DNA from 3 places in the Enterobacter sp. SM3 genome. Region 3 is predicted to be linked to each of the others. Evidence: predicted binding sites of a transcription regulator. Region 3 holds the regulator's gene; each other region holds the start of a gene.
The links. Region 3 encodes LexA, which represses DNA repair genes until DNA is damaged. Its sites were predicted from a motif close to TNCTGTATGTACATACAGNA; they were not measured.
Positions count from the first base shown of each region.

Region 1: mutH (DNA mismatch repair endonuclease MutH) is a predicted target of LexA. The motif match lies at 3,145-3,164, and genes of this name have one in related genera.
Region 2: GVO84_RS07310 (DNA translocase FtsK 4TM domain-containing protein) is a predicted target of LexA. The motif match lies at 3,203-3,222, and genes of this name have one in related genera.

Region 1 is NZ_CP099971.1:3,876,718-3,884,552, forward strand. It holds gene ptsP (phosphoenolpyruvate--protein phosphotransferase) at 1-2,167, opposite strand, end outside; gene rppH (RNA pyrophosphohydrolase) at 2,180-2,710, opposite strand; gene mutH (DNA mismatch repair endonuclease MutH) at 3,394-4,086, shown strand; gene GVO84_RS18145 (YgdI/YgdR family lipoprotein) at 4,215-4,433, shown strand; gene GVO84_RS18150 (NADP(H)-dependent aldo-keto reductase) at 4,565-5,605, shown strand; gene lplT (lysophospholipid transporter LplT) at 5,700-6,893, opposite strand; gene aas (bifunctional acyl-ACP--phospholipid O-acyltransferase/long-chain-fatty-acid--ACP ligase) at 6,886-7,835, opposite strand, start outside.
Region 2 is NZ_CP099971.1:1,570,496-1,578,330, forward strand. It holds gene cydD (heme ABC transporter permease/ATP-binding protein CydD) at 1-1,042, opposite strand, end outside; gene trxB (thioredoxin-disulfide reductase) at 1,157-2,125, opposite strand; gene lrp (leucine-responsive transcriptional regulator Lrp) at 2,670-3,164, shown strand; gene GVO84_RS07310 (DNA translocase FtsK 4TM domain-containing protein) at 3,300-6,998, shown strand; gene lolA (outer membrane lipoprotein chaperone LolA) at 7,127-7,741, shown strand; gene rarA (replication-associated recombination protein RarA) at 7,751-7,835, shown strand, end outside.
Region 3 is NZ_CP099971.1:356,373-364,207, forward strand. It holds gene gntU (gluconate transporter) at 1-652, shown strand, start outside; gene plsB (glycerol-3-phosphate 1-O-acyltransferase PlsB) at 771-3,191, opposite strand; gene GVO84_RS01555 (diacylglycerol kinase) at 3,346-3,714, shown strand; gene lexA (transcriptional repressor LexA) at 3,823-4,431, shown strand; gene dinF (MATE family efflux transporter DinF) at 4,495-5,832, shown strand; gene GVO84_RS01570 (CsbD family protein) at 5,953-6,162, shown strand; gene zur (zinc uptake transcriptional repressor Zur) at 6,210-6,722, opposite strand; gene GVO84_RS01580 (cupin domain-containing protein) at 6,838-7,326, shown strand; gene GVO84_RS01585 (conjugal transfer protein TraF) at 7,499-7,835, shown strand, end outside.

The DNA of each region.
Region 1 (7,835 bases), 1.4 Mb from region 3:
GCTGCGCGTCAAGGCTGCGTTCAGCCAGCTCGCGGGCATCATTGATGTCGATATGCCGCAGCAGGTACTTCACGCGGGCGACGGCGCGACCGTTCATCGACAGATGGCGGAATCCCAGACCAATCAGGATCGCAACGCACATTGAATCCCCCGCCATTTCGCCGCACAGGCGTAAATCAATGCCGTACTGCTCCGCTTCTCGGGCAATCATCGCTAAGGCGCGAATGATCGCCGGATGCAGGCTGTCGTAGATACTGGCGACACGGGTATTGTTACGGTCGACGGCCAGGATATATTGCGTCAGGTCGTTCGTGCCGACAGAGATAAAATCAACACGGTTTGCCAGCTGAGGCAGCATAAAGACCATTGACGGCACTTCAAGCATCACCCCGATACGTGGTTTCGGGATCGCGTAGCCGATCATCTCTTCCACTTCACGGCCGGCACGTTCGATCAGTCGCCGGGACTCGTCGATCTCATCAATGCTGGTGACCATCGGCAGTAAGATGCTGAGATTGCCCGTCGCCGCGTTGGCACGCAGCATCGCACGCACCTGGATCAGGAAGATCTCCGGCTGGTCGAGCGTAATGCGGATCCCACGCCAGCCCAGGCACGGGTTTTCTTCGCTGATCGGCATATAGGGCAGCTGTTTATCCGCCCCGACGTCCAGCGTTCGCAGGGTGACAGGTTTGTCGTTAAACATCTGCAGCATGCCCTGATACTGCGCCACCTGCTCCTCTTCGGAGGGGAAACCACTCTGCAGCATAAACGGGATTTCAGTACGGTACAGGCCAATACCGTCGATGCGGCTGCCAAGCTTTTCTTCGTGCTCGGGACTTAAACCGGCGTTGAGCATGACTTTGATCCGCTCACCGCTCTTCAGCTGTGCGGGGAGGTTAACGTCATCTTCCGCCAGCTTGCTTAATTCATTCTCTTCGCTGATAAGACGCTGGTATTCCTGGAGCAGAACCGGCTCAGGATCGACCAGCAGCTCACCGCGATAGCCGTCAACCACCAGCGTACGGCGGTGCAGTACCGACGGCTGGATATCCGCGCCCATAACGGTTGGAATACCCAGCGCGCGCACCATAATGGCGGCGTGTGAGTTGGCGGCACCATCGCGCACCACCACACCGGCCAGCCGGTCCTGAGGCAACTCAGCCAGCGTCGTTGCCGAGAGTTCATCGGCGACCAGAACAAACCGTTTTGGCCAGGCATTCGGCCCCTGAATGGTGTCATCGAGATGGAACAGCAGGCGCTGTCCCAGGGCGCGGAGATCGCCAGCCCGCTCTTTCAGGTAACCGTCGGTCAGTGCCGCAAATTGATCGGCAAATTTTTCGATGACCTTCTTAACCGCCCATTCCGCGACCGAGCCTTTGTCCACTTCCGCAAAAAGCTCACGACGCAGACGCGCATCGGAGAGCAGGTGCGAATAGAGGTCGAAGATGGCCGCCGTCTCTTTTTGTGCGCCTGCGGCAAAGCGCTTGCTGTAACGACGAAATTCATTCGCCGCCTCTTCCAGCGCGGCGGTAAGACGCTCGCGCTCAAGCGCTTCATCAAGCGTTGAGGCTTCGTAAACCTGCTCCATTAGCGGCAGGGTGGCGTCCATCCAGCCTTCCGCTATCGCCACGCCTGGCGATGCAGGAAGAGCGCGAATGCGCGTATGGCGATACTGACCAAAAAGCGCGGCAAGCTGAGACTGGGAGAGGATCGCCGCCATCTGCGTGGCCAGCGTGACGAGGAAAGACTCTTCGCTTTCATCGTACTGACGTAGCTCGCGCTGCTGGACGACCAGCACGCCGAGCAGCTGGCGGCGCTGGATAATCGGCACGCCAAGGAAAGCGCGGAAGCGCTCTTCTTTTACGGAAGGGATGTATTTAAAGCTGGGGTGTTTTTGCGCGTCAGCAAGGTTGATGGGTTCCGCCAGCCGACCAACCAGACCGACGATACCTTCATCAAAGGCGAGCGTTACGGTGCGTCCACGTGGTTTTTTCAAACCACGGGTCGCCATCAGGTAATAGCAGCGCCGATCGTGGTCGGCCAGATACACCGAACAGACCTCGGTCTCCATCGCAAGACAGATGTCAGTGACCAGAATATTCAGCGCCTCATTCAGACGCGGAGCACTGGCCACCTTCTCGACTATTTCTCGCAAGCGGGTGAGCATGATTTGCGTAGCTTAACCTCTTTTACGTCGCCATGCAGGTGCGCTCTGCGGCTTAGGCGGGATCTCCTGAAGCTGCATTACCACACTTGCAAACTCTTTCATCACCCTACGGTAAACATCGCGTTTAAATGACACGACCTGACGAACAGGATACCAATAGCTCACCCAGCGCCAGCCATCGAACTCCGGCGTACTGCTGGTTTGCATATTGATGTCTGAATCGTTGCCCACCAACTGCAACAGAAACCACTTCTGTTTCTGGCCGATACAAACCGGCTTTGTGTCCCAACGCACCAAACGTTTCGGTAACTTGTAACGCAACCAGTTGCGGGTCGAAGCCAGGATGCGAACATCTTTTCGGCTTAAACCGACCTCTTCAAAAAGCTCCCGGTACATCGCTTGTTCTGGGGACTCTCCCGGATTGATCCCGCCTTGCGGGAACTGCCAGGAGTGCTGACCATATCGCCGGGCCCACATTACCTGGCCCTGACGATTACAAATTACTATTCCTACGTTCGGGCGGTAGCCATCGTCATCAATCACCGGACTACCCCAAACTAAACCTTATATATGAATGATTGTTTCACACTACAGGGAGGCGGTAAACCACTCTCTTACAGGGCTGCAACCTAATAACATTTGAATAACTCACAAATAAGTGCTGAGTTATAAACAGATGAGCGTCAGCGAAGGGAATTTTATTCACCTTTTCTGTGGATATAGTTGTGAAGAAGTGTCTGATTACCGATGAACAACCTGAAACACCGCCGAGTCCCCTCTTTTACCTGAATTCAATAATGCACTTATTTTCATATAGTTAAATGTATATCCATGAACACAAAACAGAATAGCGTGACGATCGTCACATCAGGGTTCGTCGTGCTGATGAAAGATCGAACAGCGTCGGTTTTATCCACAGATTGTGCCAATAAGTTAGTCACAATTTGTTTGAAAATTCGATTTTCATCGCACGTCAAGGCTGTAAATTGAAACAGTAGTTAGGGTTATGCCCAGTTATCCCATTTTTCTGTGGATAACATGGTGTAAGATCCTGTTCATTGTCAGTGACCAGATTTGAACAACCGGTTTTCTGATTCAGGTGAAACGATTTCAAACCAATAAAAAAACCTATAAATCATAGACATGGAATATTGGTACAGAAATAGTTAAACTCTATCCACAGGGGACAATTTCTTCGTTTATTTTTTAATCAAAAGGTTACCTTCATGCATCCGCTTACACCCTTGCTCTCACCGCCGTCCAGCGAAGGCCAGTTGCTACAGCAGGCACAGCGTCTGGCAGGCTTTTCGCTTGGCGAACTGGCGGCAATGGCAGGGCTTCAGATCCCGAAGGATCTGAAGAGGGATAAAGGCTGGATCGGCATGCTGCTTGAACTGTGGCTGGGCGCCAGCGCAGGGAGCAAACCCGAGCAGGATTTTGCAGCGCTTGGCGTGGAGTTAAAAACCATCCCTGTAGACCGCCAGGGCAAGCCCCTTGAGACCACCTTCGTCTGCGTTGCGCCATTAACCGGCAACACCGGCGTGACGTGGGAAACCAGCCACGTTCGCCACAAGCTGAAGCGCGTGCTGTGGGTACCTGTTGAAGGTGAGCGTCAGATCCCCCTGGCTGAGCGTCGCGTTGGCGCACCGCTGCTCTGGAGCCCGAACGACGAAGAAGAGCATCAGCTGCGGCTGGACTGGGAGGAGCTGATGGACATGATTGTGCTTGGGCAGGTAGAGCGCATCACCGCCCGACACGGAGAAGTATTACAACTGCGCCCGAAAGCGGCCAACAGTAAAGCGCTTACCGAGGCAATCGGCGCGCAGGGCGAGCCGATACTGACGTTGCCGCGCGGTTTTTATCTCAAAAAGAATTTTACCGGCGCACTCCTGGCACGTCATTTCCTCTTAAAAACATAGTTTTTTACTTATTTTGCGAGCTCTCAAACATAATCGACTGCTTTTTAAGATTTTACCGCTTCCTCAAGTCGCCATATCGGGTTAATACTAGATTATGATTTGATACGCGCCAGATGAGGACGATAACGATGAAAAAATGGGCAGTGTTAGTTTCAGCAGTCGGTTTAGCGTTTGCCGTATCGGGCTGTAGCAGCGATTACGTTATGGCGACAAAAGACGGTCGAATGATCCTGACCGACGGCAAACCCGAAGTCGACGATGATACCGGTCTGGTCAGCTACCGCGACCAGGAAGGCAATAAAATGCAGATCAATCGCGACGAAGTGTCGCAAATTATCGAGCGATAAACAGAGAGAGGTCAGTCGCTTGCTGGCCTTTTTGATTTTTTTCTTCCCCTTTTGCTTCCCCTCTGCCATGTTTATATTCCTTTGTCGGGCACGCCCTGACGCGGTCTATAAGTCTACTGAGGAAGCCGGCTATGCATTATCACCGTATCCCCCACAGCGCTCTGGAAATTAGCCAACTGGGGTTGGGCACGATGACATTTGGTGAACAAAACAGCGAAGCCGATGCCCATGCACAACTCGATTACGCCGTCAGCCAGGGGATTAACCTGATTGATGTCGCGGAGATGTACCCTGTTCCTCCCCGTCCGGAAACGCAGGGACTCACCGAAACCTACGTCGGTAACTGGCTGGCAAAACACGGCAACCGCGAAAAGCTGGTGATTGCCTCAAAAGTCAGTGGCCCCGCGCGCAACAACGATACCGGGATCCGCCCGAATCAGATCCTCGATCGCAAGAATATCCGCGCCGCACTGGACGCCAGCCTGAAGCGCCTGCAAACCGACTACCTCGACCTGTATCAGGTGCACTGGCCGCAGCGGCCAACCAACTGCTTTGGTAAGCTCGGGTACAGCTGGAATGAGAGCGCCCCCGCCGTAACGCTGCTGGAAACGCTGGAAGCGCTGACCGAGTGCCAGCGCGCGGGAAAAATCCGCTACATTGGCGTCTCTAACGAAACGGCCTTTGGCGTAATGCGCTATCTGCACCTTGCCGATAAACACGATCTGCCGCGTATCGTCACCATCCAGAACCCGTACAGCCTGCTTAACCGTAGCTATGAGGTGGGTCTGGCCGAAGTGACGCAATATGAAGAAGTGGAACTGCTCGCCTATTCCTGTCTCGGCTTCGGCACTCTGACGGGGAAATACCTGAACGGCGCGAAGCCGGCCGGGGCGCGAAATACTCTCTTTAGCCGCTTTACCCGCTACAGCGGCGAGCAGACGCAAAAAGCCGTTGCAGCCTATGTGGACATCGCAAAGCGTCACGGCCTTGACCCTGCGCAGATGGCGCTGGCCTTCGTGCGTCGTCAGCCGTTTGTTGCCAGCACCCTGCTGGGCGCGACCACGATGGAACAGTTGAAAACCAATATTGAGAGTTTCCACCTGAACCTGAGTGAAGAGGTGTTAGCGGAGATTGAAGCGGTGCATCAGGTTTATACGTACCCTGCGCCGTAACCTGATGCTTTTGCCCGGTGGCGCTGCGCTTACCGGGCCTACAGGTGCGCAAACGTAGGCCGGGTAAGGCGAAGCCGCCACCCGGCTATATATATCAACGCCGACGCTGCCAGATCCACAATCCCGCAATCGCCAGCGCGAACAGCCCACCAAACCCGACGCCAATCCCCACCACCGGCACGCCAACTTTCACCGCCAGCGAGTAGAGCCCCAGCATTAGCAGCATCGCCAGGTTTTCGCCCAGGTTTTGTACGGCGACAGCATTCCCCGCCCCGACGGTCTGCTTGCCACGCTCCTGCAGCAACGCGTTCAGCGGCACCACGAAGAAACCGCCCAGAATACCAATCAGGATGAGGAGGACATACGCAGGCAATAACGCATGTTGCAGCGAGAAAATCAGCACCACAACGCCAATCAGGATCCCTGCGGGCATGCAGCGTGCTACCGTCTCGAGCGTCACCAGCTTCGCCGCCGCGCCTGCCCCCATCACAATGCCGATAGCCACCATCGCATTCAGATAGGTCGGCGTCGCGTTGTCAGTAATCCCCAGCGCCACGGGCACCCACAGCACCAGCAGGAAGCGCAGCGTGACGCCCGCGCCCCAGAACATACTGGTTCCCATCAGTGAGAAACGCGTTTCTCCGTTACGCCACAGCACGCGACAGGCGGTAAAGAAACTGCCGGTCATCGGTTTAAAGCGCCAGGATTGCCCCGGGCGAGCCACAGGCAGTTTGGGAATAAAAAGGTTCGCCACGACCGCGCCGCCATACACCGCCGCGCATACGCCCAGTGCCGCCAGCACATGCCAGTCCGCCAGCACGCCTCCCGCCACAGAGCCGAGCAGGATAGCGGCAATGGTTGACGACTCCATCAGGCCGTTGGCTTTCACCAGCTTATCGCCCGTAGTCAGCTCGCCGAGAATGCCATACTTCGCCGGGGAGTAAGCGGCGGCACCAATGCCCACCAGCGTGTAGCCAATAAACGGATTAAAGCCAAAACAAATGCTGGCGGCACCCAGCAGCTTGAGACCGTTGGCAAACATCATCACCCGGCCTTTAGGGAAGCTGTCTGCCACCTGCCCGACGAACGGTGCAAAGATAATGTAAGCGCCCACAAACACCATCTGCAGGATCGGCTGGCTCCAGTCGGGGTAAAATTCGGCTTTCAGCAGCGCCAGAGTGGCAAACAGCAGCGCGTTATCACCAAACGCAGAGAGAAACTGTGCGGCGATAACGGCCATCATGCCTTTCGATCTGAGCGATGTGTTAGTGTGTACTGACTCACGCATTTTGCTGTTCCGCCTCTTCAACCATGCCTTTCAGGGTCACGAAATCGGGCTTCCCGCTCCCCAGCACCGGGAGCTGCTTCAGGAAGCGAATATCGCGCGGCACTGCCAGTTCAGGGATACCGTGTTCACGCGCATAGCTCAGTAACCTGTCGCGCTTAAGCTCGCCGTCGGTCGTAAACAGCACCAGCGCCTCGCCTTTGCTGGCATCGCTCTTCACCACCGTCGCATGCATCTTATCTGCGGACACGGCCGTCGCCAGCTGCTCAACCATTTCCAGAGAGACCATTTCACCGGCGATTTTGGCGAAGCGTTTCGCACGTCCCTGAATCTGAACAAAGCCTTGTTCATCAAAACGGACAATATCACCGGTGTCGTACCAGCCGGTTTCAATCTCGCCGTTGACGTTTTCCGCCGTCGGGACCTCCAGCACGCCTGGGTTTTCCACGCGCAGATAACCGTTCATCACGTTTGGCCCTTTCAGCTGCAGACGGCCACCGTCCTCAATGCCCGGCACGGCCAGCAGACGCGCATCCATTCCCGGCAGAATTCGGCCCACCGTACCCGGCTTCGCCGCCATCGGTACGTTAATCGAGACCACGGGAGCACACTCGGTCACGCCATAGCCTTCGAGAATGCGCAGGCCGAACTTGTCCTGCCAGATCTGACGCGTGCTCTCCTGCAGTTTTTCCGCACCGGCCACCACATACCGCACGCGATAGAAGTCATACGGATTGGCGAAACGCGCGTAGTTGCCGAGGAACGTTGAGGTGCCGAACAGGACGGTGCAGTTACGGTCATACACCAGCTCCGGCACAATGCGGTAATGCAGCGGGCTTGGATAGAGGAACACTTCTGCGCCGGTCAGCAGCGGCGTAAACAGCCCCACCGTCAGGCCAAAGGAGTGGAACAGCGGCAGCGCAGACATAAAACGGTCATCCGCGG
Region 2 (7,835 bases), 1.2 Mb from region 3:
CGGGGTCTTTAGCATTCAGCGTAACGTCACCGCGCTCCGGGTGTGCCAGCGGCGTTTCCAGGAACGTTTTCAGGCTATCGGCTGCGCCAACCGCCTGCGCTTTGGCGTGATAGAAGGTCCCCAGATCGCGAAGCGGCTGGAAAAACTCCGGGGCCAGGATCAGCGCCAGGAACCCGGCAGAAAGGGTCACCGCCGTGCCGTAATGGCCGAAATCCAGCGCGCCGAGGTAGGAGAAGCCAAAGTAGACCGCCACGAGAGCAATCGACAGTGAGGTAAAGAATTCCAGTACGCCGGAAGACAAGAAGGCGAGGCGTAACACTTCCATGGTGCGCTGACGGAAGTCCTGCGATGCCTGGCGAATGTTTTCGGTTTCCGCTTCACCGCGGCCAAAAATGCGTAACGTCTCCATGCCGCGCAGACGATCGAGGAAATGGCCGCTCAGGCGACCCAGTGCCAGGAAGTTACGGCGGTTGGCATCCGCTGCCCCCATGCCGACCAGCGCCATAAACAGCGGGATCAGCGGGGCGGTGCCCATCAGAATCAGCGCAGCCATCCAGTTCACCGGGAAGATGGCGATCACGATCAGCAGCGGAACGAAGACGGCAAGTGCCATCTGCGGCAGATAGCGCGCATAGTAGTCGTGCATATCGTCAATCTGCTCAAGGATCAGCGTCGCCCAGCTACCGGCCGGTTTACCCTGGATCCACGCGGGCCCGGCTTCCTGAAGGCGATCCAGCACCTGACGGCGGATTTCGTAGCGGATGTGCTGTCCGGCGTGAAAACCGACGCGCTCACGCAGCCACACCACCCAGGCGCGCAGGATAAAAATCAGGATCAGGACAATAAAGGGCAGCAGGAGTGCCTCGCGCGGGATGTTCTCCATGATCATGTGATTAAGAATGCGGGCCAGCAGCCATGCCTGGGCAACAATCAACAGACCGCTAACGAACCCCAGGAGACGGGAAATCGTAAGCCAGCGGCGGGAAATAACGCTTTGCTGTTTCAGCCAGCGTGTTAACTCTTGTTGACGGGTTTTTTCCATTGCGTACTTTGCAGGTGACGTTATTAGAAATTGGGCAGCGCAATGTTACAACGGGGAGACAATAAAGGCGACTTATCGCCGCCTTTATTTACGTTTGTTACTGACTTGTAAAGATTATTTACCTTGTTCAGCCAGTCCATCGAGGTAGCGTTCAGCGTCCAGCGCGGCCATACAGCCGGTGCCCGCAGAGGTAATCGCCTGACGATAGATGTGGTCCATCACGTCGCCAGCCGCGAACACGCCCGGGATGCTGGTCTGGGTCGCGTTACCGTGAATGCCTGACTGCACTTTGATGTAGCCGTTTTCCAGCTCCAGCTGACCGTCGAAGATCGCGGTGTTCGGGCTGTGACCGATCGCCACAAACAGGCCCGCCACTTCAAGCGTTTCGACGTTATCGGTGTTCTGGGTATCGCGGATACGCAGACCGGCAACGCCCATCTGGTCGCCCGTCACCTCTTCGAGGGTACGGTTGGTGTGCAGCACGATGTTGCCGCTTGCCACTTTATCCATCAGACGTTTGATCAGGATCTTCTCCGCTCGGAAGGTTTCGCGACGGTGGATCAGGTGCACCTCAGAGGCAATGTTCGCCAGGTAGAGCGCTTCTTCCACTGCGGTGTTGCCGCCGCCGATGACCGCGACTTTCTGGTTGCGGTAGAAGAAACCGTCGCAGGTTGCGCAGGCAGAGACGCCGCGGCCTTTGAACGCTTCTTCGGATGGCAGACCGAGGTAACGGGCAGAGGCGCCGGTGGCGATGATCAGCGCGTCACAGGTGTATTCGCCGCTGTCGCCCGTCAGGCGGAATGGACGGTTCTGCAGATCGACCTTATTGATGTGGTCGAACAGAATTTCGGTTTCGAATTTGGCGGCATGCTCGTGCATACGTTCCATCAGCAGCGGCCCGGTCAGGTCGTTCGGGTCCCCTGGCCAGTTTTCCACTTCGGTGGTGGTGGTCAGCTGACCGCCTTTTTCCATACCGGTGATGAGTACCGGGTGCAGGTTAGCGCGTGCAGCATAGACCGCTGCGGTATATCCCGCAGGTCCAGAACCAAGGATTAGCAGCTTACTGTGTTTGGCCGTGCCCATGAGATCCCCATTGTTGTTGGCAGACATTTGGCTGGATTGTAGGGAATTTGTTGTCGTAAAAAAAGAGCGCAGCAATTTTGATATCAATCTGTGTAATAGCCACGGACGATGAATGAGGCGCTATAACATCACGCTTTCTCCTGAAAATCGCTCGTTTGTAAGGCAATAAAATGAGGATTAATACCCTGCCGTAATGAATATCCGGCATGTTGTACTAAAAAACGATGTTTTGCTTTGACAATCCCCTGCGCTTTTGCGAAAACATTCAAGGAAGAAAAAAAACCGCGTTAACCGTATGCCGCATAGGCATGCACGTAAATGCCATTTTTACCGGGTCAGTGAAATCTACGCATGGCGTGGACAGACGCCATACGTGATGTCGGTGACTGCCTTCGGGCAACGGTCTTCTTACCAACAGAACCCGAATCCGCATCGCGTCTAATACATAATCAGGCGATGTGATGACTAACGGGTACAGGCTCTGAACAGTGATGTGCACAGGGTCCAGGCAGGAGTAGGGAAGGAATACAGAGAGACAATAATAATGGTAGATAGCAAGAAGCGCCCTGGCAAAGATCTCGACCGTATCGATCGTAACATTCTTAATGAATTGCAAAAGGATGGGCGTATTTCCAACGTCGAGCTTTCAAAACGTGTGGGACTTTCCCCGACGCCGTGCCTTGAGCGTGTGCGCCGACTGGAAAGACAGGGTTTTATTCAGGGCTATACGGCTCTGCTGAACCCGCATTATCTGGATGCCTCACTTCTGGTATTTGTTGAGATTACTCTGAATCGTGGTGCGCCGGATGTGTTTGAGCAATTTAACTCCGCTGTACAAAAACTTGAAGAAATTCAAGAGTGTCACCTGGTGTCCGGTGATTTCGACTACCTGTTGAAAACCCGTGTGCCTGATATGTCCGCCTACCGTAAGCTGCTGGGGGAAACCCTGCTGCGTCTGCCGGGCGTGAACGACACCCGTACATATGTGGTGATGGAAGAGGTCAAACAGAGCAATCGTCTGGTTATTAAGACGCGCTAACACGGAACAGGTGCAAAATCAGCGTAGTTTGATTACACTCCTGTTAATCCATACAGCAACAGTGCCGGGGAGTCCCGGCGCTGTTGTCCGTTTTAGCAAACAGGCAGGATATGCCTGATACCTGGAGAGCCTTTCTTGAGCCAGGAATACACTGAAGACAAAGAAGTCACACTATCGAAGCTAAGCAGCGGACGTCGTCTCCTCGAGGCTTTGCTGATTGTTATTGCCCTTTTTGCCGTCTGGCTGATGGCAGCCTTACTCAGTTTCAATCCCTCAGATCCCAGCTGGTCACAAACTGCATGGCATGAGCCTATCCATAATTTAGGCGGTGTTCCCGGTGCCTGGCTTGCGGACACGCTGTTTTTCATTTTCGGTGTGATGGCCTACACCCTTCCCGTCATTATCATTGGCGGATGCTGGTTTGCGTGGCGTCATCGTCAGAACGATGATTACATCGACTATTTCGCCGTGTCGCTGCGCCTGATTGGCGCGCTGGCGCTGATCCTCACCTCATGCGGGCTGGCAGCGATAAATGCGGATGATATCTGGTACTTCGCCTCGGGCGGGGTGATCGGCAGCTTACTCAGTTCTGCGCTACAGCCGATGCTGCACAGCAGTGGCGGCACGTTGGCGCTGCTGTGCATCTGGGCTGCCGGGCTGACGTTGTTCACCGGCTGGTCCTGGGTGAGCATTGCCGAGAAAATTGGCAGTTTTATCCTCACCATTCTGACCTTCGCCAGCAACCGTACCCGCCGCGACGATACGTGGGTTGATGAAGACGAGTACGAAGATGAAGAGGAAGATGACGCGCCTGTGCAGCGTCGCGAGTCTCGTCGTGCGCGTATTCTGCGCGGCGCGCTGGCGCGTCGTCAGCGTGTTGCTGAGAAATTTGCCAACCCGCTGGGTCGTAAAACCGATGCGGCGCTCTTCTCCGGTAAACGGATGGATGAAGACGAGCAGGTGGCGTATCGCGCGGCGGGTGTTGCCGTCGATCCTGACGATGTGCTCTTCTCCGGCAGCCGGGCCACGCCGGGTGGCTTCGACGAATACGATCCGCTGTTAAATGGCCACTCGGTTACCGAGCCGGTTGCGGCCGCCGCCGCCGCGACGACCGCTGCGCAGGCGTATGCCGCGCCTGTCGATGCCGTGATGCCATCCGCGCCGGTATCGCCGCCGGAGTCCGTTATTCAGCAGCCGCAGGTTGACTGGCAGACTGCGCCAGGCGTTCACACGCCGGAGCCCGTTATCGCGCCTGAACCAGAGAGCTACATCCCTGTGCAGCAGGAGCAGTGGCAGCAGCCGTATCAGCCGCCACAGCCTGCGTATGAACCGCAAGATTACCCGCACTATGAACAGCCTGTGGCCCAACCTTATCAGGAGTATGTGCCTGAGCCGGTTGAACCTGTGCAGCCTTATGTAGAGCCGCAGCCTGAACCTGAAATCGTGGAAGAGGTAAAACCCTCTCGTCCACCTATGTACTATTTTGAAGAGGTTGAAGAGCGTCGCGCGCGTGAACGCGAGCAGCTCGCGGCCTGGTACCAGCCTGTGCCTGAACCGGTGCAGGAGCCGGTGACGAAAGCGCCTGCTGTTTCCGTTCCACCGATCGACCCGACGCCTGCAGTCGCACCCGTAGCGGAAAGCGTGAAGCAGGCTACCGCGGCCGCTGCCGTGGCTGCACCTGTCTTTAGCCTGGCAACAGGGGGCGCGCCACGTCCTCAGGTGAAGGAGGGGATTGGTCCGCAACTGCCTCGCCCTAACCGCGTTCGCGTTCCAACCCGCCGTGAGCTTGCCTCTTATGGTATCAAGCTGCCTTCCCAGCGTATGGCCGAAGAGAAAGCGCGCGAGCCTGAGTACGAAGATGACGCCGATGAAATGCAGCAGGACGAGCTGGCCCGCCAGTTCGCTGCGCAGCAGAATCAACGCTACGGTGAGGAATACCAGCACGATGAGCCTGTGCTTGAAGACGAGGATGACGCGGCAGAAGCCGAATTAGCGCGCCAGTTTGCCGCTACCCAGCAGCAGCGCTATTCCGGTGAACAACCTGCTGGCGCAAATCCGTTCTCGCTGTCGGATTTTGAATTCTCGCCGATGAAGGATCTGGTGGACGATGGCCCGAGCGAGCCGTTATTTACCCCGAGCGTGATGCCGGAAGCAGAGCCCGTGCGCCAGCAGCCAGCGCCGCAGGCCTACGCGCAGCCGCAACAGCCGTATGCGCAGCCGCATCAACCTGTTCAGCAACCGCAGCAGGCACCACAGTCGCCGCAGTTCCAGCAGCCTGCGCCTCAGCCTCAGGAGAGCCTGATTCACCCGCTGCTGATGCGTAACGGTGACAGCCGTCCGCTGCAGCGTCCAAGCACGCCGCTGCCGTCTCTGGATCTGTTAACGCCACCGCCGTCAGAAGTGGAGCCGGTCGATACCTTCGCGCTCGAACAAATGGCGCGTCTGGTGGAAGCCCGTCTGGCTGACTTCCGCATCAAGGCGGACGTGGTGAACTACTCACCGGGTCCTGTTATCACCCGTTTTGAACTGAACCTGGCGCCAGGCGTTAAAGCCGCGCGTATTTCCAATCTGTCCCGCGACCTGGCGCGTTCTCTGTCGACCGTGGCGGTACGTGTGGTGGAAGTGATCCCAGGCAAGCCGTACGTTGGGCTTGAGCTGCCGAACAAGAAACGTCAGACCGTCTACCTGCGTGAAGTGCTGGATAACACCAAATTCCGCGATAACCCGTCCCCGCTGACCGTGGTGCTGGGTAAAGATATCGCGGGCGATCCGGTGGTGGCCGATCTCGCGAAAATGCCTCACCTGCTGGTCGCGGGTACTACCGGTTCCGGTAAGTCTGTCGGCGTGAACGCCATGATCCTCAGCATGCTTTATAAAGCGCAGCCGGAAGATGTGCGTTTCATCATGATCGACCCGAAAATGCTCGAACTGTCGGTCTACGAAGGCATCCCGCATCTGCTGACCGAAGTTGTGACCGACATGAAGGACGCCGCCAACGCCCTGCGCTGGAGCGTCAATGAGATGGAACGTCGCTACAAGCTGATGTCTGCGCTGGGCGTGCGTAACCTGGCCGGTTATAACGAGAAAATTGCCCAGGCGGTGCGCATGGGACGTCCGATCCCGGATCCTTACTGGAAGCCGGGTGACAGCATGGATGCCCAGCATCCGGTGCTGGAAAAACTGCCTTATATCGTCGTGCTGGTCGATGAATTTGCTGACCTGATGATGACCGTCGGTAAGAAAGTGGAAGAGCTGATTGCCCGTCTGGCGCAGAAAGCGCGTGCGGCCGGTATTCACCTTGTGCTGGCGACCCAGCGTCCTTCCGTGGACGTTATCACTGGTCTTATCAAAGCGAACATTCCGACGCGTATCGCCTTTACCGTATCCAGTAAAATTGACTCCCGTACCATTCTTGACCAGGGCGGCGCAGAGTCGCTGCTGGGTATGGGTGACATGCTCTATTCCGGCCCGAACTCCACCTCTCCGGTGCGTGTCCACGGCGCGTTCGTTCGCGATGAGGAAGTACACGCCGTCGTGCAGGACTGGAAGGCGCGCGGTCGTCCACAATATGTTGACGGCATCACCAGCGATACGGAAAGCGAAGGCGGCGGCGGTGGCTTTGACGGCGGCGAAGAGCTGGATCCGTTATTCGATCAGGCGGTTAACTTCGTTACCGAAAAACGCAAAGCGTCAATCTCTGGCGTGCAGCGCCAGTTCCGCATTGGCTATAACCGCGCAGCGCGTATCATCGAGCAGATGGAAGCGCAGGGCATTGTGAGCGAGCAGGGGCATAACGGTAACCGCGAGGTGCTGGCGCCGCCGCCGTTTGATTAACCTTCAGCGATTGCAAAGAAGGGTAAATCAGCCAAAATTAAGCATTTTCTTCTGTCGCCTGCCTTCGGGCAGGTCCAGAATAGAAGACGGAAACCCCATATCGGGAAGACGTATTTTAAGGAATAACAATGAAAAAAATCGCCATCGCCTGTGCATTACTCACCAGTTTTGTCGCCAGCAGCGTCTGGGCTGATGCAGCCAGCGACCTTAAAAGCCGACTGGATAAAGTAAGCAGCTTCCACGCCAGCTTCACGCAAAAAGTGACTGACGGCAGCGGTAACGCGGTGCAGGAAGGCCAGGGAGATTTGTGGGTAAAACGTCCCAATCTGTTCAACTGGCACATGACCCAGCCGGATGAGAGCATCCTGGTGTCTGACGGCAAAACCTTATGGTTCTTCAACCCGTTCGTTGAGCAGGCAACGGCGACCTGGCTGAAAGATGCCACCAGCAATACGCCGTTTATGCTGATTGCTCGTAACCAGTCCAGCGACTGGCAGCAGTACAATATTAAACAGACGGGTGACGAGTTTGTCCTGACGCCGAAAGGCAGCAACGGCAACCTGAAGCAGTTCACCATTAACGTAAGCACCAACGGTACCATTAATCAGTTCGGCGCGGTTGAGCAGGACGATCAGCGCAGCAGCTACCAGCTCAAGTCTCAGCAGAACGGCGCCGTTGATGCATCGAAATTCACCTTTACCCCGCCGCAGGGCGTAACGGTGGACGATCAACGCAATAAGTAAGAGGCGTGAGTGGGCAATCTGTCGCTCGATTTTTCAGATAACGCGTTTCAACCTCTGGCCGCCCGTATGCGGCCAGAAAATTTAGCGCAGTACA
Region 3 (7,835 bases):
GTCGCTGATCCTGCTCCCGCTGGTTCTCGTGGGTCTGAAAACCATCGCCGCGCGCTTTGTGCCGGTGGGTTCCAGCGCCTACGAATGGTTCGAGTTCATCGGCCACCCGTTCACGGCGATCCTGGTGGCCTGTCTGGTGGCGATTTACGGCCTGGCGATGCGTCAGGGGATGCCAAAAGACCGAGTGATGGAGATCTGCGGTGCCGCGCTGCAGCCTGCGGGTATTATCCTGCTGGTGATCGGTGCCGGTGGCGTGTTCAAGCAGGTGCTGGTGGATTCCGGCGTGGGTCCGGCTCTGGGCGAAGCGCTGACCGGGATGGGCCTGCCGATTGCGGTAACCTGCTTCGTACTGGCCGCGGCGGTGCGTATCATCCAGGGTTCCGCAACCGTGGCGTGTTTAACCGCCGTGGGTCTGGTGATGCCGGTGATTGAACAGCTGAACTACTCCGGTGCGCAGATGGCCGCGCTGTCTATCTGTATCGCGGGCGGTTCGATTGTGGTCTCTCACGTTAACGACGCGGGCTTCTGGCTGTTCGGTAAATTTACCGGCGCCACCGAAGCGCAAACCCTGAAAACCTGGACGCTGATGGAAACCATCCTCGGCACGACGGGTGCGATTGTCGGGATGATTGCCTTTACGCTGCTGAGCTGAATGCGGTGATTTAACAAGGCTCAAAAATAAGGCCCGGTAGCGTTAGCGCTTACCGGGCCTTTATATTATGCAGAACGCCAGGCCGGGTCAGGTGAAGCCACCACCCGGCTTTTTCACATCACTCGCCCTGCGTCGCGCTCTCAATCGTTAAACGCACGTCCGAAGTGATCAGCTCTGCCAGCATCTGGTACACCTTCAGCGTCTCTTCCGGCTCGGCATCGCCCGTATCGCTAATGAAGCCTTCGTCACGCAGCGTCAGCACCAGAGAGCTGAAGACCGCTTTGTCGAAGAATTCAGGGGCGTTAATGCCGTGCAGAACGGACAGGCGCTGTGCCAGCGTCCGGCTCTCTTTCTCCAGCGTACCGCGGTTGATAGACGGGTTCGCACTCAGCAGCCAGAACGTTATGGCGTAGCGCTGCAGCGTTTCGCGCGCGCCGGCCGCCAGCAGTTGCAGGGTGCGGGAGCGTGAAGGATTGATGTGCAGCTCGTCGTTTGAGACGGTAATCAGCCCCTGACGACGCAGCTCTTCCGTCAGTTTATCCAGTTCGCCCGCCAGCTCATCTTTGCTCCAGCGCAGGAACAGCTCCGCTTTCAGCATCGGGTAGAGCGTATCAACGTGACGCAAGAGTTCCTGACGCGAGATACGGCGATGCTGGGTGATGATGGCCGCCATGAGCGACGGCAGCATCAGCATATGGGTGATGTTGTTGCGGTAGTACGTCATCAGAACTGCCTGCTCGCGCGGCAGAATGATGATGTCGCCGATCGTGTCCTTTTCGACTTCAAACTTGTTCATCTGCAACGCGTGATCGATAAGCTCACTGGCGGTAGCAGAAGGCACAGTTGAATCAACGGAATACGGCACGTTGCGCATCATGTCCAGATAGCAATCCAGCTGCTCCGTGAGCTGTTCGCGGGTCAGCGAGCGCTGACGCGAAGCCAGAAGCGCCGTACAGCACAGGTTCATGGCGTTAGCCGCACCGGCGTTGTTAATGCGCACCATCAGCTCGGACGCGATGCCGTTAACCGTTGGCGTCAGCCAGGCTGGACGAATCGCTTCGATAGGATCGATGGATTCGCGCCACTCGGGAACGTGATGGTTCAGGTACGTCATCAGCGGCATCGGCTCGCCAAAGTTCACATAGCCCTGACCGAGATTGCGTAGCTTGCTTAAGCCGCGCAGCATCTGCGGCAGGCTCTCTTTCTCTTTGGTCGCACCGCGCAGCTCTTTGGCGTACGTGCCCACTTCCATCACGTGCTCATAGCCAATGTAGATTGGCACCAGCGTGATTGGACGGGTTCCTCCGCGCAGCATCGCCTGAATGGTCATCGACAGCGTGCCGGTCTTCGGATCGAGCAGGCGTCCGGTACGGGAACGACCGCCTTCGACGAAGTACTCCACAGAATAGCCGCGGCTGAACAGCTCGCCCAGATACTCGCGGAACACGGTGGAGTAGAGCTTGTTGCCCTTGAAGGTACGACGGATAAAGAAGGCGCCCAGGCGGCGGAAAATCGGGCCTGCTGGCCAGAAATTCAGGTTGATACCGGCAGCAATGTGCGGCGGTACCAGCCCCTGATGATAGAGCACATAGGAAAGAAGCAGGTAGTCCATGTGGCTGCGGTGGCAGGGAACATAGACAATCTCATGGCCGTCATGCGCCAGCTGGCGTACGCGCTCGGCGTTATGAACGTTGATGCCCTGGTAGAGGCGGTTCCAGGTAAAGCCGAGAATACGATCGGACAGGCGGATCATCTCGTATGAGAAGTTCGCTGCAATCTCTTCCATCAGTGCAATGGCGTTCTGCTGGGCTTTCTCATGCGATATTTTCTTGCTGCGCGCTTCGTCTTCGACGGCGCGGGCAATCGCTTTGGAGGCCAGCAGCTTGTTGAACAGATCCTGACGCGCCGGGAGACGCGGCCCTACGGCAGCCAGGCGCTGGCGGGCGAAGTGCATACGCGCCACGCGCGCCAGTTTCTGCGCGATGATCTTGTCGGTGCCGTGCTCGTCCGCCATTCGACGCAGCGAAACGGAAGGGGAGAAACGCACAAAGCTGTCGCGTCCCAGCCAGGAGACCGCGAAGAACTTCTGGATGCCGTTAAGCATGCGCAGCGGCGGGTTCTCTTCACCTTTTTCACGGCCCGGGCGACGACCAAACATCACCGATACCGGCACCATCTGCACATCCAGATCGGGGTTGCTGCGGTGCAGGTCGAGATAGTCATGGAACAGCTTGATGGACTCTTCTTTTGGCGTGTAGTAGGTAAACACGCGCGGTCCACCGTGAATGAACACGTAGCGCGGCAGTAAAGTGCCGTCAACTTCTAGCGGTTCAAGCGGGTCAGGTAAGTCATGCGCCAGACACTGGGCGCGAAGCGTTAGTAAGTCTGCCTTCGAGTTATAAGGCAAAACGTACATAATAGGACGCGACGTATCGAGCCCCAATTCCAGCGCGGGTTCCGCTGGGATAGACTTGCTTTTTACCAGGATGCTTAATGGTAAATTAAGTAATTTGTAGTAAATTCGTGGCCAGCCGGACATAAACGATGTAAAGCCTCTGGTTAATAATGCAATTGCGGCGCAAGGATAACAGAAAGCGCGCAAAATTTCTGTTGTTACCCGTCATACTTCAGGCTGTAGCGAAACGCGCTACAGTTCCTGTTACTGACGCTTTTTTTCATAAAAGGTTCTTTTAATGGCCAATAATACCACTGGGTTAACGCGTATCATCAAAGCCGCCGGCTATTCATGGAAAGGGTTCCGTGCCGCGTGGATCAACGAAGCCGCCTTTCGCCAGGAGGGCGTCGCCGCTATCATCGCGGTGATCATCGCCTGTTTCCTTGATGTTGATGCTATTACCCGCGTACTTCTTATCGGTTCCGTGCTTCTGGTGATGATAGTGGAAATTCTTAATAGCGCTATTGAAGCTGTTGTTGATCGCATTGGTTCAGATTTCCACGAGCTTTCTGGCCGCGCAAAAGACATGGGCTCTGCTGCCGTGTTGCTGGCGATTATCACTGCCGTAATCACCTGGGTCACGCTGCTTTGGTCACATTTCCGATGAGCCTCGAGGAATAATTAAGTCCCTGGTTTTTTGTGCAGTTTTTGGTTCCAAAATCGCCTTTGACTGTATATACTCACAGCATAACTGTATATACACCCAGGGGGCGGAATGAAAGCGTTAACGACCAGGCAGCAAGAGGTGTTTGATCTCATCCGGGATCATATCGGCCAGACGGGTATGCCACCCACGCGTGCGGAAATCGCGCAGCGTCTGGGCTTCCGTTCTCCGAATGCTGCCGAAGAACACCTCAAAGCGCTGGCGCGTAAGGGCGTGATTGAGATTGTTTCAGGCGCGTCACGTGGTATCCGCCTACTGGTGGAAGAAGAGACGGGCATTCCGCTGGTGGGGCGTGTTGCTGCCGGTGAGCCTTTACTGGCACAGCAGCATATTGAAGGCCACTACCAGGTCGATCCGGCCATGTTCAAACCGAGCGCTGATTTCCTGCTGCGCGTCAGCGGTATGTCGATGAAAGACATCGGCATTCTTGACGGCGATCTGCTTGCGGTGCACAAAACGCAGGATGTGCGTAACGGCCAGGTGGTTGTCGCACGCATTGATGATGAAGTCACCGTCAAGCGTTTGAAAAAACAGGGGAACACCGTTCAGCTACTGCCTGAAAACAATGAGTTCTCCCCGATTGTGGTCGATCTCCGCGAACACAACTTCTCTATCGAAGGACTGGCGGTTGGGGTCATTCGCAACGGCGAATGGCTGTAACCTCTTCCTGACAGGCTATGGCGCCGCTGTAGCCTGCTTCATTCTCCACTCCCGGTATTTTTCATGTCACTGCTGACGGCATCCGATAAGGCATTGTGGCGTCTTGCTCTGCCGATGATTTTCTCCAATATTACCGTTCCCTTGCTCGGTCTGGTCGATACTGCCGTTATTGGTCACCTTGATTCGCCTGTTTATCTTGGCGGCGTGGCGATTGGCGCGACGGCAACCAGCTTCCTGTTTATGCTGCTGCTCTTTTTGCGTATGAGCACCACCGGGCTTACGGCACAGGCTTATGGCGCAAAAGATCCGCTGCGTCTGGCGCGCGCGCTGGTGCAGCCGCTGATCCTTGCGCTTGGCGCGGGGGCGTTAATCGTTTTATTACGTACGCCTCTGATCGACCTTGCACTCCATGTTGTTGGCGGCAGCGAGGCGGTACTGGCGCAGGCGCGACGTTTCCTTGAAATCCGCTGGCTCAGCGCGCCCGCGTCGCTGGCTAACCTGGTTCTGCTGGGGTGGCTACTGGGCGTTCAGTACGCCCGTGCGCCGGTCATTTTGCTGGTGGTGGGTAACCTGCTCAATATCGTTTTGGATGTCTGGCTGGTCATGGGTCTGCATATGAATGTGCAGGGCGCGGCGCTGGCGACGGCGATTGCCGAGTACGGAACCTTTATTATTGGCCTGTGGATGGTCTGGCGCGTGCTGGCGATGCGCGGCATCTCCCTGGCGCTGCTCAAAACCGCATGGCGCGGCAATATCCGTAAGCTGCTGGCACTTAATCGTGACATCATGCTGCGCTCGCTGCTGCTTCAGCTCTGCTTCGGCGCGCTGACGGTATTCGGGGCTCGACTGGGGCCAGAAATCGTTGCGGTCAACGCGGTATTGATGACGCTACTGACCTTTACCGCCTACGCGCTGGACGGTTTTGCCTATGCGGTAGAAGCGCATTCCGGGCAGGCGTACGGTGCGCGCGAAAGCGGGCAGCTTCGGGACGTCTGGCGGGCAGCCTGCCGTCAGTCGGGACTGGTGGCGCTGGCGTTCGGCCTGGTTTACGCCTGCCTGGGTGAGCAGATCGTTGCATTGCTAACGTCTATCCCTGCGCTGCGCGAACTGGCGAGTCACTATCTCATCTGGCAAGTCATATTACCGGTGGTCGGCGTCTGGTGTTATCTGCTGGACGGCATGTTTATTGGTGCGACGCGCGGAGCGGAAATGCGCAACAGCATGGCGGTCGCGGCGGCAGGGTTTGGCCTGACGCTACTGACGCTTCCCTGGCTGGGTAATCACGGTTTGTGGCTGGCCCTGGCCGTTTTCCTCTCGCTGCGAGGGATATCGCTGGCTTTTATCTGGCACCGCCACTGGCAAAACAATACCTGGTTCTCTTCACGTCACGATATATCGTGACGGTTAAAGATTCCGAATATGAAATCAACTGCCGAATCCTTAACTACAATAATTATCACGTCCAGCAGAAAAGAACGTAACGGACGTTACGACCCGACGCTTAACTAAGAGGACACGATGATGAATAAAGACGAAATCGGCGGCAACTGGAAGCAGTTCAAAGGTAAAGCGAAAGAAAAGTGGGGTAAGCTGACTGATGACGATATGACCGTCATTGAAGGTAAACGCGATCAGCTTGTCGGTAAAATTCAGGAACGTTACGGCTACGCGAAAGATCAGGCGGAAAACGAAGTCAAAGACTGGGAAACCCGTAACGACTACCGCTGGTAACGCTGAATAACCCACAGGGCGGCTCTAAGCCGCCTTTTCTTTTGCCGTTAACGCGGCTTTTTCTTCACAAGAATTGAGTGGTCGTGCTGGCACGCATCCTGATGGCGACAGGCTTCCACTTCCACGCAGGCAGAGCACAGCCCGTGCGCTTCAATCACGTTATGACGCAGGGCAAAACCCATTTTCGCCGCCAGCGTATGCATAATATCTTCCACGCCTTCCGCAGCCTCTTCTTTCACCACGCCGCAGCGGTCACAGATAAACATCGCCGACGTGTGGGTGGGCTGATCGAACAGATGGCACAGCACATAGCTGTTGGTGGATTCAACCTTATGCACGAACCCTTGTTCAAGCAGGAAATCCAGGGCGCGATACACCGTCGGTGGCTTCGCCTGCGGCTCGCTTTCGCGGAGCAGGTCGAGCAGATCGTAGGCGCTGATAGCACCCTGCTGCAGGCTCATCAGACGTAATACTTCAAGGCGCTGCGGAGTCAGGCGCACATTGCGTTGCGCGCACAGCTTTTCGGCCTGCGCTAACAGCTCTTTTGTGGACTTATCCATGTAGCACCCCGGATGTTATAGGACGGAAAACCCCCACTTTATCATGTTCTGGTAAAAACACCGAGATCCGCCAGTCTGTGCTATACCTGACCCATTACAAACCGGGAAATAAACAATGAAAAAACCTGACTGTATTCGGCACTGGCGCGACGTAGAAGGCGCGGATGATTCGACCTATCCAGATAGCGATGAGCTTTTTTCTATAGGCGCCCCGCTGGCTCGCAAGCTCGGGCTCGGGCGCATTGGCATCCATCATGAGCGTTTACCGCCCGGGCGCAGAACGTCCTATCCGCATGCTGAAAGCGATGAAGAAGAGTTCATTTACGTGATTGAAGGTTATCCAGACGCGTGGATTAATGGCTATTTATGGAAACTTGAACCGGGCGACAGCGTGGGGTTTCCTGCCGGAACCGGTATCTGCCACACCTTTATTAACAACACGGAGGAAGAGGTGCGGTTGCTGGTCGTAGGCGAGGCCAACAAGAAGCACAATCGCATCTACTATCCCCTCAATCCGGTGTATGCCGCTACCCGAGAGGATCGCTGGGTTGACCACCCACCCCAGTTTTTTGGACCGCATGATGGAAAACCTGGGAAAAAATAATTTCCTCTTCTATAAATATTGAGGGCCGTCACAAAATATAACAGGCCGTAAGGGAGTTTTACTTAGGGAAAGAAATAGCGGGTCTTTTACTACTTATTCACAGCAATAGTTCGTTCCTGTTTGGGTGATAACAGACAGGGGTTATTTCATAACAGACTATAACGGGCATACTGTGAAAAAAAATTTTAAATTTTCGGTGGTGAGTATCGCTGTTTCCTTGTTTATGGCAAATCAGGCGGGAGCAGCCAATACCTGGACAGAATCACGAAGTGACGCAATGGGGGGCACTGGCGTTGCCTCCGGGAGCTATGGTAGCGGGGCGTTAATCAACCCCGCGTTGCTGGCAAAGGCAAAACCGGACGATGATGTGACGGTCATTTTGCCGTCCGTTGGCGTACAGGTAACGGATAAAGACAATCTTCAGGACGAGATTGATAACATCAACGACAAAATTAATCACTACAAGGATGTGGTTGATGGCCTCACGCCAAGAGAGATTATTACCAATC